Regions from separate parts of the Streptomyces sp. enrichment culture genome, predicted to be linked through region 2. Evidence: riboswitches for the same ligand, from Rfam matches in the RefSeq annotation. Region 2 holds a riboswitch; the other holds the start of a gene.

Region 1 (7,375 bases), 1.2 Mb from region 2:
CGGTGGACCAGCCGTACACGACGACGCGTCGGGCGCCGTACCGGGTGGCGTAGCGGATCGCGGCGTCCAGGTCGCGCCACTCGCTCTCGCCGAGGTGGTTCAGACCGTCGACGGGGCGGGGGGCGCCGAGGTCGCCGCGGTAGGCGAGGTCGAGTACGGGGAAGCGCTGGCGGTGCAGGAACCCCATGACGTTCATGGGGTGCTCCCGGGTGGTGCCGAGGCCGTGCACGGTGATGACCCAGGTGTCGCGGGCGCCGGGCACGAACCAGGCGGGCAGGGCGCCGAGTTCCCCGGGGACGTCGACGTCGGCGTGTTCCAGGCCGAGGGCGGCGTGCGGGTCGCCGATGTACGCGTTCGGGGTGAGCCAGACCTTGTCGCCGGTCTCCAGGGTGCCGTGGGTGACGCGGTGCAGCCTCCGGACGACGGTGTCGGCGGTGTGCGGGGCGGATTCGAGGACCGGCCCGACGACCGCGTGCAGCCCGTTGCCGGCCAGGCCGTACGTGCCGGGGCGCAGCGAGGCGAGGGCCCGGGTGAGGACGATCTGCCCCGCGGCCGTGCCGTGCACGGTGAGCCGGGGTTCGGTGGGCAGCGGGCGGCCCGGTGGCGCCTTGAGCGCGGCATCGCTGGCGAAGCGGCCGGCGGCCACCGCGGCGGCACCGGCGACTGTCATGGCGGTGACGGCAGCGGCCGTCGCTTTGACAGGGCGCACGGATCCAGTGTCCGGGCGGAGGCGGCGCCCGGCCAGTGGGCGGACGGGTTCCGTGTCCGCGTCAGCCGCGCCCGCGCCCCCGCGGCCTCACTCCGTACTCCGCTGGCCGTAGCCCCGCAGGCGCTCCTCCACCGCTTTCAGCTGGGGCTCGGACAGGAGGCTCGGGGTCAGGCCCGGCACCGAGGAGGCGGTGAGCCAGAGGCGGCACATCCACTCCAGCTGGGCGGTGCGGTCGTAGGCCTGGTCGAGGGTGGTGCCGTAGGTGATCGTGCCGTGGTTCTGGAGGAGGCAGCCGGAGCGGTCGGCGAGGGCGTGGAGCATGTTCTCGGCCAACTCGTCGGTGCCGTATGTCGCATACGGGGCAACCCGGACGGGTCCGCCGAGCGCCGCGGTCATGTAGTGGATCACCGGCAGTTCCGGGACGAGCGTCGAGACGGCCGTCGCGTGCACCGCGTGGGTGTGGACGACGGCCCGGGCGCCGGTGGTGCGGTAGACGGCGAGATGCATCGGCAGCTCGCTGGTCGGCACGAGGGTGCCGCGCACCTGCCGGCCGGTGAGGTCCACGCCGGTGAGGTCGGCGGGCGTGAGCCGGTCGTAGGGGACGCCCGACGGTGTGACCAGAACGGTGTCCCCGACCCGTACGGACACGTTGCCGGACGTGCCGACGACCAGCCCGTCGGCGACGGTCCGCCGCGCGGTGGCGACCAGGGCGTCCCAGGCCCGCGCCTCCTCCTCGCGCGTACCGCTCCCGCGCGGCTCCGTCACCTCCGGTGCGCCTTCCAGGCCGTCCCGCACGTCCCGCCGGTCCCCTCGCTGCTCAGCCATGGCGCGATCCTGCCAGGCGGACCGGGGGCCGGCGCGCCGCCGGGGCACTGTAGGCCGGAACCAGCCGGTCCGGAAGTTCCCATATCGGGGCGTATCACCCTTTGATCAGCTTTGGTCGGAGATCGACGAGCATCCACCGATCTTCCAGTACCGTCTGGCTGGATTTGTCATGTACGACGCCATTCCGGGGGGATACATGGCCCGTGACCGCAGACCATCCAGCCACCACAGGCACGACCACCGCCACCGTCACAGCGGCCGCGGCAGCCGCCTGGCCGCCGCCTTCGTGGCGGCGCTCACCCTGACCGGTACCGCCCTCGCCGGGATTCCGGCCTCGGCGGCCGGCAGGCCCAAGGGGCACGACGTCTCGTCGCACCAGAAGAGCGTGGACTGGGAGAGCGCCAGGACCAAGGGCGCCCGGTTCGTCTACGTCAAGGCGACCGAGGCCACCACCTACCGGAACCCGTATTTCAGACGGCAGTACGACGGCTCGCGCGCCGCGGGCCCGATCCGCGGGGCCTACCACTTCGCCCTGCCGGACAGGTCGTCGGGCAGGACGCAGGCCGCCCACTTCGTACGCAACGGCGGCGGCTGGCGGGCGGACGGCTGGACGCTGCCGCCCGCGCTCGACATCGAGTACAACCCGTACGACAAACAGCACAAGTGCTACGGGCTGGGCAAGGCGAGGACGGTCGCCTGGATCAAGGCCTTCAGCGACGAGGTCAAACGGCTCACCGGCCGCCGCCCGGTGATCTACACGACCACGCACTGGTGGAACAGCTGCACCGGGGGCAGCCGCGCCTTCGCCGCCGACCACCCGCTGCGGATCGCCCGCTACGACGCGGCGGAGCCGGGAACACTGCCGGCCGAGTGGTCGTTCTGGACGATCTGGCAGTACGACAACGGCGGCGGCCTGCCGGGTGACCAGAATCTCTTCAACGGCTCGACGGACCGGCTGAGGGCGTTCGCCAAGGGCTCGTGAGCCGTGCGGCACGGGGGCCGTCGGACCCACCGCACATGTCCGGCACGCCGGGAAATCGACGGCGGAACGGCGGTCCTCCTTTAGAGACACCGTGATGCCCTCCCCAGTTCACCTCGCGTTCACCTGGGTTACCTACCTTCGTCCAGCCAATGACCTCGAACGATTGCCTGGGTAAATGGAAGGCATCTCGCTGATCCTCGCGATTGTGGTGGTAACCGCACTCGCGTTCGATTTCACGAACGGTTTCCACGACACCGCCAACGCGATGGCCACCACCATCTCGACCGGTGCGCTCAAGCCGAAGGTCGCGGTGGCCATGTCCGCCGTCCTGAACCTCGTCGGTGCCTTCCTCTCGGTGGAAGTCGCCAACACCATCTCCAAGGGCCTGGTCGACGAAAGCGGCATACGTCCCGAGGTCATCTTCGCCGCGCTGGTCGGCGCGATCCTGTGGAACCTGCTGACCTGGCTCGTGGGACTGCCGTCCTCCTCCTCGCACGCCCTCATGGGCGGCCTGGTCGGCGCCACCATCGCCTCGGCGGGCGTCGGCGCCGTCCACGGTGACGTGCTGGTCACCAAGGTGCTCATCCCCGCGATCGCGGCCCCGCTGGTGGCGGGCATCGCCGCGATGATCGCGAGCCGGCTGACGTACACGATGGGCAAGAAGGCCGACGGCAAGGCGGCCGCCAAGGGCTACCGTGCCGGGCAGATCGCCTCCGCGGGCCTCGTCTCCCTCGCCCACGGCACCAACGACGCCCAGAAGACGATGGGCATCATCACCCTCGCCCTGGTCGCCGGCGGCTCGCTCGCCCCCGACTCCGACCCGCCCATGTGGGTCATCCTCTCCGCGGGCGTCGCCATCGCCCTCGGCACCTACCTCGGCGGCTGGCGCATCATCCGCACCATGGGCAAGGGCCTCACCGACCTCCAGCCGCAGCAGGGCTTCGCCGCCCAGACCAGCGCCGCGACGGTCATCCTGGCCTCCTCCCACCTCGGCTTCTCCCTCTCCACCACGCACTCGGTCTCCGGTGCGGTGATGGGCGCGGGCCTCGGCCGCAAGGGCGGTGTGGTCCGCTGGTCCACCGCCACCCGCATGTTCGTCGCCTGGGGTCTGACCCTGCCGGCCGCCGCGCTGGTCGCCGCGCTCGCCGAGTGGGTCTGCGGCTTCGGCGACTGGGGCACGGCGCTCGTCGCGGTCTTCCTGGTGGGCTCCAGCTTCGCCATCTGGAAGATCTCCCGCCGCGAGGTCGTCGACCACACCAACGTCAACGACAGTGACGACGCCGAGTCGCCCGGCGTGGTGACCACCGCCATGGCCGCCGTGACCCCGCCGCCGACCGCTGCCGCCGCCGAGGAGCTGGCGGCCACCATCCCGGCCCCGGCCAAGCCCGCCAGCACGGACCCGGCGCCCTCGCAGGCCGCGGTCTGAGCCCCGCGCACCCAGGTACGTAAGGAATCAGCAGCATGAAGATCGACTGGGCGGCCCTCGGCTCCGTCTTCGGCGTCAGCCTCGTGGTCACCGTGGCCCTCGTGGCCCTCTTCACCCTCGGCATCGCCGGCCTGTCCCGCCGCGAGCGCGCGGCGGAGCAGGGCGACTCGGCGGCCCTCGCGGTCACCGGCGCGTACGCGTGCTTCGCGGCGTGCGCGGCGGCGGTGGCGTACGGGATCTACCTGATCGTCGCCTGACCCACCGGGTTCCTCGATCCGCCCTGTCGGGGCCGTCCCATCGGCGGCCCGGGCGGGGCGGACCCATGTCCGGGGCCGGTCTCCGCCGAGGCTCCGGACGTCGTCGTCAGCGGGAGCCCTCACCGTCACGCTGCCCCGGTACACCCGACGTGACGGGGTTCGTCCAGTGCATGGTCACGCTGAAGTGGGCCTCGCTCGATCCCTGGGCCACCACGACCCCCGCCTCGGCGCTGAGGGTGATGCCGAACTCCACGGTGACCGAGTCCGGTGGTCTGGGCAGTGCGCGGGCCCCGTCCACGACGGCGCCGAGTGCGGGCCGGACCCGGGCGAGTGCCTGCTGGAGCGTCTCGGCGGCCCCGGCGATCCGGCCGCCGCGCGCCACCCGCTGCACTCCGGCCGGGCCTTCCCCGGCCACCGCCAGCAGCACGACCTGCCCGTCGTCCAGCGGCATCTCGCCCACGTACGCCACGTGCGTCCCCTCCCGCCTGCGTCCCACGCCCTATGAGACACAGGGGAATTGCAGGCGTTCACCCTGCGTGATCACAAGCGGGTTCGGTGAATGCCGCCCGCAGGAGGGGATTTCGGGCGAGCCGGTTACGGCGGGCCGGGCGCCGTGCTAGCCATGTGGGGTTCTGCACACTCCCCCCTCGCAGGTCAACGGCAAGTTGACGGCCGTTCCGGCCCCGTGGTGGACTGCCCGAGCCATGTACGGCGGCAGGAGAGGAAGCCCGGTGTGAATCCGGCGCGGTCCCGCCACTGTGACCGGGGAAGAACAGCCTCGGGAGCCAGGAACTCTCACCGCCGGTCTCGTCGAACCAGGGCGTGGACACCCTGAGTGAGGACATAACGCGATGCTCGGCTGCCGCCGTTCGAGGTTGAGGTTCGGTACCAGGGCCCTGCCCGCCCCCACGGCCGGCTGAGCCCGATGCGTGCCGATCGCGTCTTCGCGTACGGCGTCGCCGCCGGCCTTCTCGGTGACCTGCTCTTCGGCGATCCGCGCCGTGGGCATCCGGTCGCCGCGTTCGGGCGGGCCGCGTCCGCCGTCGAACGCGTCCTGTACCGGGATCACCGGGGGCGGGGCGCGCTGCACACCGTCGTGTGCGCCGGTGGCGCCGTCGCACTGGGGGCCGTGGCCTCGCGGGCCGTACGGTCCTCCCCCGCCGCTTCCGTCGCGCTGACCGGCGCCGCCACCTGGGCGGTGGTCGGCGGGACTTCGCTCGCGCGCGAGGCCGCGGCCATCGGGCGGGCTCTGGAAGCAGGCGACGTGGAAGCCGCACGGGCGCGGCTGCCGCATCTGTGCGGGCGTGATCCGCAGGCGCTCGACGCCGACGGCATCGCCCGGGCCGTGGTCGAGTCCGTCGCCGAGAACACCTCCGACGCCGTCGTGGGCGCCCTGGTGTGGGGGGTCGTCGGCGGGGTGCCGGGACTGCTCGGGTTCCGTGCCGTGAACACGCTGGACGCCATGGTCGGGCACAAGTCGCCCCGCTACCGGCGCTACGGGTGGGCCTCCGCGCGGCTGGACGACCTCGCCGGGTGGCCGGGGGCGCGGCTGACCGCCGTGCTCGCGGTCGTGGCGGGCGGGGATCCGCGGGGCGCGGCGCGGGCCTGGTGTGCCGACGCGCACCGGCATCCGAGCCCCAACGCCGGGCCCGTGGAGGCCTCGTTCGCGGGGGCGCTCGGGGTGCGGCTGGGCGGCACGCTCTCCTACGGCGGGCGGGTCGAGCACCGGCCCGTGCTCAACGGGGACGCCGGACGCGCCGTCCGGGTCACCGACATCCAACGGGCCGTACGGCTCTCGCGCCGCGTCGGGCTGCTCGCGCTCGGCGTGTGCGCGGCCGGACGGCTCCTAGGGAAGGGGCGTACCTCATGAGCGGCGGTCTGCTGGTCGCCGGCACCACCTCCGACGCCGGGAAGAGCGTCGTCACCGCCGGGATCTGCCGCTGGCTGGTGCGGCAGGGCGTGAAGGTGGCGCCGTTCAAGGCGCAGAACATGTCCCTCAACTCGTTCGTGACGCGCGAGGGCGCGGAGATCGGGCGGGCGCAGGCCATGCAGGCGCAGGCCTGCCGGGTCGAGCCGACCGCGCTGATGAACCCGGTGCTGCTCAAGCCCGGCGGTGAGCAGAGCAGCCAGGTGGTGCTGTTGGGCAAGCCGGTGGGCGAGATGAGCGCGCGCGGCTACCACGGCGGGCGGCAGCAGCGGCTGCTCGGCACGGTGCTGGACTGTCTGGCCGAACTGCGGGGCACGTATGACGCGGTGATCTGTGAGGGGGCGGGCAGTCCGGCCGAGATCAATCTGCGCCGGACGGACATCGTGAACATGGGCATCGCGCGCAACGCCGGTCTGCCCGTGCTCGTCGTCGGCGACATCGACCGCGGGGGCGTCTTCGCCTCCTTCTTCGGCACGGTCGCGCTGCTGTCGCCGGAGGACCAGGCGCTGGTCGCCGGGTTCCTCGTCAACAAGTTCCGGGGGGACGTCAGCCTCCTCGAACCCGGCCTCGACATGCTCCGCGACCTCACCGGGCGGCCCGCCTACGGCGTCCTGCCGTTCCGGCACGGCCTCGGCATCGACGAGGAGGACGGACTGCGGGTGTCGCTGCGCGGCACGGTGCGGGAGTCGGCGGTCGCCCCGCCGGTCGGCGAGGACGTGCTGCGGGTCGCCGTGTGCGCGGTGCCGCTGATGTCCAACTTCACCGACGTGGACGCGCTGGCCGCCGAACCCGGCGTCGTGGTGCGGTTCGTGGACCGGCCGGAGGAACTGGCCGACGCCGACCTCGTGGTGGTGCCGGGTACGCGCGGCACCGTGCGGGCGCTGGAGTGGCTGCGGGAGCGGGGGCTGGCCGAGGCCATCACCCGCAGGGCGCGCGACGGGCGGCCCGTCCTCGGAGTCTGCGGCGGCTTCCAGGTGCTCGGCGAGCACATCGAGGACGACGTGGAGAGCCGCCGCGGGCACGTCGACGGGCTCGGCGTCCTGCCCGTACGGGTGCGGTTCGCCCGCGAGAAGACCCTCACCCGGCCGCGGGGCGAAGCGCTCGGCGAACGCGTCGAGGGATACGAGATCCACCACGGGGTCGCCGAAGTCCTCGGCGGGGAAGCCTTCCTGGACGGCTGCCGGGTCGGACAGACCTGGGGCACCCACTGGCACGGCTCGCTGGAGTCCGACGGCTTCCGGCGCGCGTT
Region 2 (7,375 bases):
GCGACCGGTACGCACGAGATGGCGGGCATGGAGTCCATGCAAGGGATGGGATCCATGCATGGGATGGACATGGCAGGCGTGCCGAACGCCGCGGCCGGCGCAGGGTCCTCGGCGGAGTCCGGTTCCGTGTGGCGGTACGCGATCGTGGCGCTCGCCGTGTACTTCCTTCTCTCGATCGGTGCATCCCTGTGGGCCAGGATCCGCGGCACGGGGAGCACCGGCCCCCGGGCCGGCTCCAGGCTCAGTCTCGGGCGCTGGATGCTCGCACTGCCGGACACGGTGTTCGTCTTCCTGGCATCGTTGACGATCTCGGTGTGGGACAGAGGCAGGATGGTGCAGCGGTCCGGCCGCGGTCGGCGCCGCAAGGTCGGAGCCACCCCTGACGCTGCGCTGGCGGCCCACATCGGCATGGGCGGGACCATGTCCGCGATGCTGCTGATGATGGCCGTGTGACGGCCGGTCGTCGCCGACCAGCCCGGCAACGCCGCCTCCCGGCAGAGCCCTGAACCCTACGGGAGCCGAACTCGGTCACCCAAGCGGCGAGAGTGGCTCGCCTGATCGACATGCCCGAGTCGGCATCCGACGTCGCGTCACCTCCACCGCTGCCGAAGGGCCGACCGCATCACGATGGAGAACTTCTCGTTCCGTTCGGCGGACCCCTGGGGGACGTCTCGCCGATCATGCCGGGCTCGCGCGCCTGGCACCGCGCCTCGCCGCGTTGTCGTCGGTCCCCGACTCCCCCAAGCTCTCGGCTCCGCTCGAGCAGGGGCCCCCATCGCATCGGCTCCCTCCTCCGCCTTGCGATGCACGGCACCAGACGCCGCTCCCTGATCCGGCCTGATCGACGAGACACCCCCTAGGCGCAGGCGGGCGAGAAGGTCACCGCAGTGCACAGGGACTCCGCCACCCACAGCCTCACGGCCACGGAAAACGACGCCCCCGACACCGGCACCCCGACGGGAAGTCCGGGCAGGACGACACCCACCGCCTGACAGGGGCGTCGGCCGAGGTCACGTCGTCGGGGCGTCAGGTCGTGGGAACAGTGGCCCCCGCGGACACGCTTTCCTCCGCCCGGCCCCGGGTCGCCCGCACTCCGAGCAGCCCGAAGCCCACGGCCAGCCCGCTCCAGAGCAGACCCATGGAGGCAACCGAGAGCACCCGGAAGTCCCACACCAGCGCGGCCGGGGCGGTGACCGGGTCCGGGTTGTCCGGCAGTGCGAACAGCGAGGCCAGCGCGGCCAGCATGATGCCCGTCACGGCCATCTGACGCAGCGGTGCGGAACGGCCGTTCTGCTGCAGCCACCCGTGGACACGCCAGGCCAGGGCGACCGCGATCACGCCGATCGCCATGGCCGCGAGCCAGGCGTCCACGCGGGTGTCGAGCGTCCCCGGATCGCCCACGCCGGGTGGATTGGCCGGATAGCGGAGGAAGGGCAGCATCCAGACGCCGATGAATCCGGCGCCCGCCAGCAGCAGCGATCGCCGCCAGGGTACGGCGTCCGGGTCCCGGCGATGCAGGATCGCGTACACGACGGCGAACAGAACGCCGAGCGCAACTCCGGTGAGGACGGCGGCCACCAACAGGCCTGTGTGCTGCGTGGAGCGGGAGAAGACCTCGGAGGCCGCCGGAGCGCTCGCCTCCTCACCGGCCGCCTCCAGCCGCACGGCCTTGTCCAGCACCGGTTCGGCGAGCAGCCATGAGAATCCGCCGCTGACCACTCCGGCGGCTCCACCTGCGAGCGCGCCGCGCCCGAGCAGGGACAGAAGTGATGTCACGAGCACGCCCTTCAGTGGCAGGGGCCGGCAAAGAGGTGCCGACCGTCGTGGGCGAACTCGTGGACGTAGTTCACGGACGACGCGACCTTGCCCAGGACCGGTGACAGCAGCGCGCCCTGGTCCAGGAAGACCGCGTCCAGAGCGACCAGGGCGAGGATCACCGCAGCGACAGCTATCAGTCCGTCTCGCAGCGGGTGGACGACCAGACCTGTGACCGGTCGCGCCTGCGGAGCCGCCGAAGCACTCATGGAACCTCCTCGCGGGGTGCACACGCCCCGCTGTTCAGGAGGACGACGGGTCAGTGTCTGACTCCCGGGGCCGACCCCGGTCACAGTGGCGGGACCGCCCCGGATTCTCACCGGGTTCCTGCTCACCGTCGCCTCGATGTGAAGTTGTCGCCGCGGGCACCGCGGCGCCTACTAAGTAAATTAGCGAGAAAGGCGCCTCGTAAACAGATCGTGTGGGCAGCACCACAGGTGAAGAGGTACCCCCTGGGGGTATCGTGTTATCGTCGTGGAGGTCGGGCAGCCACCACCTGCCCTGCCGTCGAACGACTCCACGCAGCCCTACCTGAGGGAGAAGCCATGACCGCCGAGACAACCACCAGCTCCTGCTGCGGCTCCGGTTCCTGTGGCTCCGGCACCACGGTCGACATCCAGACCGCCGGAGTCACCACCGTCTATCAGGTGTCGGGGATGACGTGCGGCCACTGCGAAGGCGCAGTGTCGAAGGAGATCTCCGCGCTGGACGGGGTCACCTCGGTCCAGGCCGTCGCCAAGACCGGCCAGGTGACCGTCGTCTCCGCCGAGCCGCTCGACGAGGAGGCCGTCCGTGCCGCCGTCGACGAGGCGGGGTACGAGCTCGTCGGCCGCGCCTGACGGCCGCCCGGGCCCTGCACTTCGGGTACGCGGTTCGCTCACGCCGGGACGTACGGCACCGCTGACACGGACGCCGTATGTCCCGGCCTCGCCAGAAGATGCGCATATGACCAGCATGGCCACCAAGATGGCGCCGTCCTCCACGGCACCATGGAGTGGGCCATCGAGCTGCCGCGGGAGCTGGACGAGGCCAAGGCTGCCGCGGAGGCGAAGGGGCACACGGCGGTGGTCGTCGCCTGGGACGGCGTGGCGCGCGGCGCCCTCACTTCGCCGAAGCCATCAAGGCGACCAGCGCCGATGCGGTTACTGAGCTGCGGCGAGGGTCGAGGTGTTCCTCCATCAGGTGCATGGCCACGGCCTGGAGGGGCTTTGGTAGCTGCGGCGACTTGGGTGTTGAGTACGTCGACGCAGTACTGATCGTCCTGGACCATACGCCGCAAGCCACGGATCTGACCCTCGATGCGACGGAGCCTTTTGCGGGCGGCGTCCTTGTCGTTGTGGTAGCCCGGCGGGTCCTGCTCGGCCTCGGCTTGCTCCGGCGGCGTCATACTCGCCAAGGGGATGGTCACAGGGCGCCGCACAGGCGGAGAACTGCCTCGGCCCCCGGTCTGCGCCGGCGCCGTCCACCTCGTGCCGCAGTTTCTTCTGCTTCTCGACGATGCCGTTGCACTCCTCGGTGGGAGCCTCGGCCTGCTCGTACAGAAGCTTTACCTGCTTGCGCACCTCGTCCACCGTGGCTGGGGCGCTGATTGACTCTGCGTCGGCAGGAGGCTCACGGAGCCGGCGGCCATCCCGATCGTGGCTATGCGGGCACGGCTGGGCGGCGTCGGCCGACGCCCGGCGGCATCGGCACGGTCCCTGTGGGCCTGACGCCGGACACGATCCTGTTCCCCGCCTCGCGCCGTCACATCTACTGGTTGCGGAAACACTTAGTCGCTTAGTAATAGGCTCGCAAGCCACTTCAGTCACGCGTGCCTCATGAGGACAGGTCAGCCGAGACCCGGCGGGCAGGCGACCAGCAGCGGCAGCAGCGGCACTGTCGCGGCCGCGACGGCGACAGTGCCGCACAGCGCCGGATGCGCAGTCCTGCGCGGGCCGAGGACGCGCTTCAGACGGATCAAGGTGGTCTGACCGCTGACCGCCCATGCGCCCTTGGGCGCGCGAGCCGTGGCCATCTCGTACATCGCGGTGGCAAGCACCTCGCTGGAGTGGCTGCGCAAGGCCCGGTCGTCGGCGATCATCTCCAGCAGCAGCGCCGTCTGCTCTCTGGCATGGCGGGCCAGCGGCACCCACCGGAAGACCGAGCAGAACGCTTCCGCCGCGGCCAGGACCAGGTGGTGGCGTCCTGCGATATGCGCCTGCTCGTGCTCCAGCACGGCGCCCAGCTGCTCGGGCGTCAGCCTGCGCACAGCCGCGTCGCTGATGACGATCCGGGGGTCACGGCCCGGCAGGCAGTAGGCCGCAGGGACGTCGTACGGCAGGACCGTGGCACGCAGGCGGGCCGTTTGACGACCCACCAAGTCGACGGCCTCCCGGTGCTCGCTCCGCGCCTGACGGGCTCGTACGACGTGGAAGGCGAAGCTGCCGACGAGGAAGATCCCGATCGCGGCAGGAACGCCGACCGCCAGACGACCCCCGGTTTCCGCGTCCGGGCCCCCCACCCCGACGTCCAGTCCGCAGGGGTGCAGGAGACCCAGCAGGCCTGCGTGCAGGTGCTCGGCCGGCATGGCCAGAGTCGCTGCCGAGAGCGCGACCCCGAACGAGAACGACACCGCCAGGATCTGCCACACGGCAGCCGCCAGGGCCGGGGCCCGATGAGGCCAGGCGGCGCGCAGCAGCAGGTGCGGAGCGCCGATGCCCAGCGCTGCCGTGTATGCGACCAAGGCGGGTGCCGCGTTCAAGAGTCCGCCTTCTCCGAGTTTTTCTCGCGTGCCACGTTCCGCAGGGCCTTGCGCAGGGCGGCCTGCTCTTCCTCGGACATGTTCTGCACGAAGTGAACCAGTGCGGCGGGGCGGTCCTTGCTCTCCCCCAGCCCGTCCTCCATCAGCGCGGCGGCGTACGCCTCCCGGCTGCGCACCGGCGCGTACAGCCAGGCCCGGCCCTGCTTGCCGCGCAGCAGCCAGCCCTTGGTGTAAAGGATGTTGGTGACGGTCATCACCGTGGTGTACGCGATCGGGCGGTTCTTGTTGATGTCGTCGACGATCTCGCGCACCGTCGCCGGGCGGTTCCACGTCCAGAGCCGATCCATGATTTCCGCTTCGAGATCCCCCAGCCGCCTCATGGCCTGCTCTTTTCCCTTCGCCACCGAATACGCAATGCCATAGTAGACGGCCGTTCGGGTGGGCCTTTGCGACACAACACCCGTGGTGAGTGACGCGGTTCAGCTCCACCGTCTGCCTGGCGGCGCACATCGGCATGGACAGCCGATGTGCGCCGTGCTCGTCGGAATGGCGGGCGGCTCCCGGTCCCTGGTCAGTGGCCCCCACTCGACGTGACGGCCAGGCGCCGCTCGAAGGTTTTGCCGCCGTCCTTCGACTCGAAGACCCCGGTCCGAGTGGCGGCGAGGACATGCTCGGCATCGACTGCGGTGAGAGCCTGCGGCTGGCCACCAGGCACGGTGGACGCCTTCTTCCACGTGGCGCCGCCGTCCGTGCTGCGGTTCAGGTTGCCGGAGGTGTCGATGCCGTAGAGGGCGTCCTTCGCGCTCCAGGAGAGGAAGGCCATCGCCGGCCCGCGCCCTTGGGCGAAGGTCTTTCCGGCGTCGCTGCTTCGGGCGACTCCCTCTTCGGTGGTGGCCAGGACAACGCCGGGATCCGTGGGGCTGACTGCTATGTCCAGGGCTTGGAGCCGCGCACCGTCGTTCCAGGTGACGCCGTCCTTGGTGGTGCGCACCAGGCCATTGGTGGCGTCGTAGCCGTAGACCGTGCCGTGGGCGAAGTCCAGGGCGTGGAAGTCGGACTCACCGGACAAGGACAGGGACTTCCAGCTCTTGCCGGCGTCGGTGCTCTTGATGAGCCCCTTGTTGCCTCCAGAGGTCGGGTGGCCGCTGGCGTAGAAGGTACCGTCACCGGCCACGGTGAATCCCATGAAGTCGTCTTTGCTCTCACCGACCAGCTCGGGGCCTCCTTCGGTATCGGGGGTGTAGACGCCTTCGTGGGTGGCGACGTAGAGGCGCTGATCGGCGGGGTCGAGACCGAGACCGTGGATGTGGCTCACGACCGTGCCGGAAGCGGCGGACGAACCGGTCGAGTCCGCGCTGTCTCCGCTGTCTCCGCTGTCGGAGCATGCGGCGAGAGCGAGGGAAAGGGCGAGGGAAGTGACTGCCGCGGCGGCAGGGCGCTTGTTCATGTCTCCTCGGGGCATACGGATGCGCTGAAGCGGCGACCGCCGGTCACGGTCATGCCGGCATGGGGAGCTGACCGCCCGGAGTCCTCGGGTGCGCGCCTCGGAGTCCTGGGCGGTCAGCGGATGACGCGGCTAGAGCCGGTCGAGGATCTTCTCGAACTTCTCGACCTCGGCGGACTGGGCCTCCACGACATCGGCGGCGAGCTTCTTGGCCGTGGCGTCACGGCCGTTCTTCTGCTCGTCCTCCGCCATGGTGATCGCACCCTTGTGGTGCTCGATCATCATCTCCGCGAACATCCGGTCGAATTCGGTGCCCTTCGCGGCCTCCAGCTTCTTCATGTCCTCGTCGGACATCATTCCGGACATCTGGGAGTGATCCATGCCGCCGGCCCCGTGGTCCATGCCGGGCATGCTCTCCTCGGCGGACTCCGGCTTGCCCCAGGCGTCGAGCCACGACTTCATGGTCCGGATCTCGGGGTCCTGGGCCTTCTCGATGTCCGTGGCCAGCGTCTTGATCTCCGCGTCGGAGGCACGGCCGTTCGCGAGCTTGGACATCGCGAGGGCCTGCTCGTGGTGCGGGATCATCGCCTGCGCGAACGTGACGTCGGCGTCGTTGAACGCCCCGGGGGCCGGGTTGTCACCCGCAGTCTGGGAGGACGTGGCGGAGGCGGAGCCGCCGCTGCCGTGGTCCATGCCCTCCATGTCGTTCCCACCGCAGGCGGCGAGGGCCAGCCCGCCCGCCATGACGGCGCCCACCACCGTGAGACGGCGGCGGAGACGGCGGTTCAGGGCGTGCTTGTAGGCAGTCATGCGCGAAGTACCTCTTGTGGTCAGTTCCTGTTTGCGTGATGGCGTACGCGTCTGCGCGGGCAGCACCGAATGCGCCGCGCGGCGGTTCGGCCTATATCCGCAGAACTGACAACTGAGAGAGGAGTGGTCTCGGCGGTGGAGTACAGGGGCGCGCCAGGGCCATCGACCGAGCCAGAAGGGCGGTGCACCGCTCTCGCCGGCGGATGACCACCGCATGCAGAAACAGCCCGAGCAACCACACCGTGAGCACAGCCACGCACACGGACATCAGATCCATGCCGCTCGGGAAAGGCGACGGGTCAGTCGACGCCCCGGTCCCGTGCTCGGCCGTCTCGGCCATCGCCGCCGAACGGGCCAGGGCCCCAGCGGACACGGCCTTCTCGGCCATGCCGTCCTGGTGCGCACCCGCGGCTGCGGGGACGGCACCGGTCATGCCGTGTCCGGACGATCCTTCCGGGTGGCCCATCGTGTGCATGGCGAACACGCCCAGCGTGAGCATGACGACCAGCAGTAGGTGACCGAAGGCCCCTCCCGCGCGCAGCCGCCCTCTCATGCTCAGCCTGTCC

What was found. Region 2 has a riboswitch for cobalamin ahead of ACSU6L_RS34500 (CbtB domain-containing protein). Riboswitches for the same ligand answer to the same signal wherever they lie in the genome.
Region 1: linked by a shared signal. The riboswitch ahead of ACSU6L_RS29150 (cobalamin biosynthesis protein) and the one ahead of ACSU6L_RS34500 (CbtB domain-containing protein) in region 2 are both predicted to bind cobalamin.

Annotation. Positions count from the first base shown of each region.
Region 1 covers NZ_OZ186847.1:6,589,623-6,596,997, reverse strand. Annotated here, with positions in the region: gene ACSU6L_RS29180 (alpha/beta hydrolase family protein) at 1-709, opposite strand, end outside; gene ACSU6L_RS29175 (class II aldolase/adducin family protein) at 797-1,534, opposite strand; gene ACSU6L_RS29170 (lysozyme) at 1,731-2,516, shown strand; gene ACSU6L_RS29165 (inorganic phosphate transporter) at 2,692-3,942, shown strand; gene ACSU6L_RS29160 (hypothetical protein) at 3,978-4,199, shown strand; gene ACSU6L_RS29155 (CU044_2847 family protein) at 4,306-4,668, opposite strand; cobalamin riboswitch at 4,872-5,013, shown strand; gene ACSU6L_RS29150 (cobalamin biosynthesis protein) at 5,125-6,069, shown strand; gene ACSU6L_RS29145 (cobyric acid synthase) at 6,066-7,375, shown strand, end outside.
Region 2 covers NZ_OZ186847.1:7,740,056-7,747,430, reverse strand. Annotated here, with positions in the region: gene ACSU6L_RS34510 (DUF5134 domain-containing protein) at 1-453, shown strand, start outside; gene ACSU6L_RS34505 (CbtA family protein) at 1,027-1,776, opposite strand; gene ACSU6L_RS34500 (CbtB domain-containing protein) at 1,788-2,024, opposite strand; cobalamin riboswitch at 2,056-2,204, opposite strand; gene ACSU6L_RS34495 (heavy-metal-associated domain-containing protein) at 2,361-2,654, shown strand; gene ACSU6L_RS34490 (metal-sensitive transcriptional regulator) at 2,693-3,202, opposite strand; gene ACSU6L_RS34485 (M56 family metallopeptidase) at 3,644-4,555, opposite strand; gene ACSU6L_RS34480 (BlaI/MecI/CopY family transcriptional regulator) at 4,552-4,935, opposite strand; gene ACSU6L_RS34475 (F510_1955 family glycosylhydrolase) at 5,127-6,002, opposite strand; gene ACSU6L_RS34470 (DUF305 domain-containing protein) at 6,132-6,809, opposite strand; gene ACSU6L_RS34465 (DUF6153 family protein) at 6,901-7,362, opposite strand.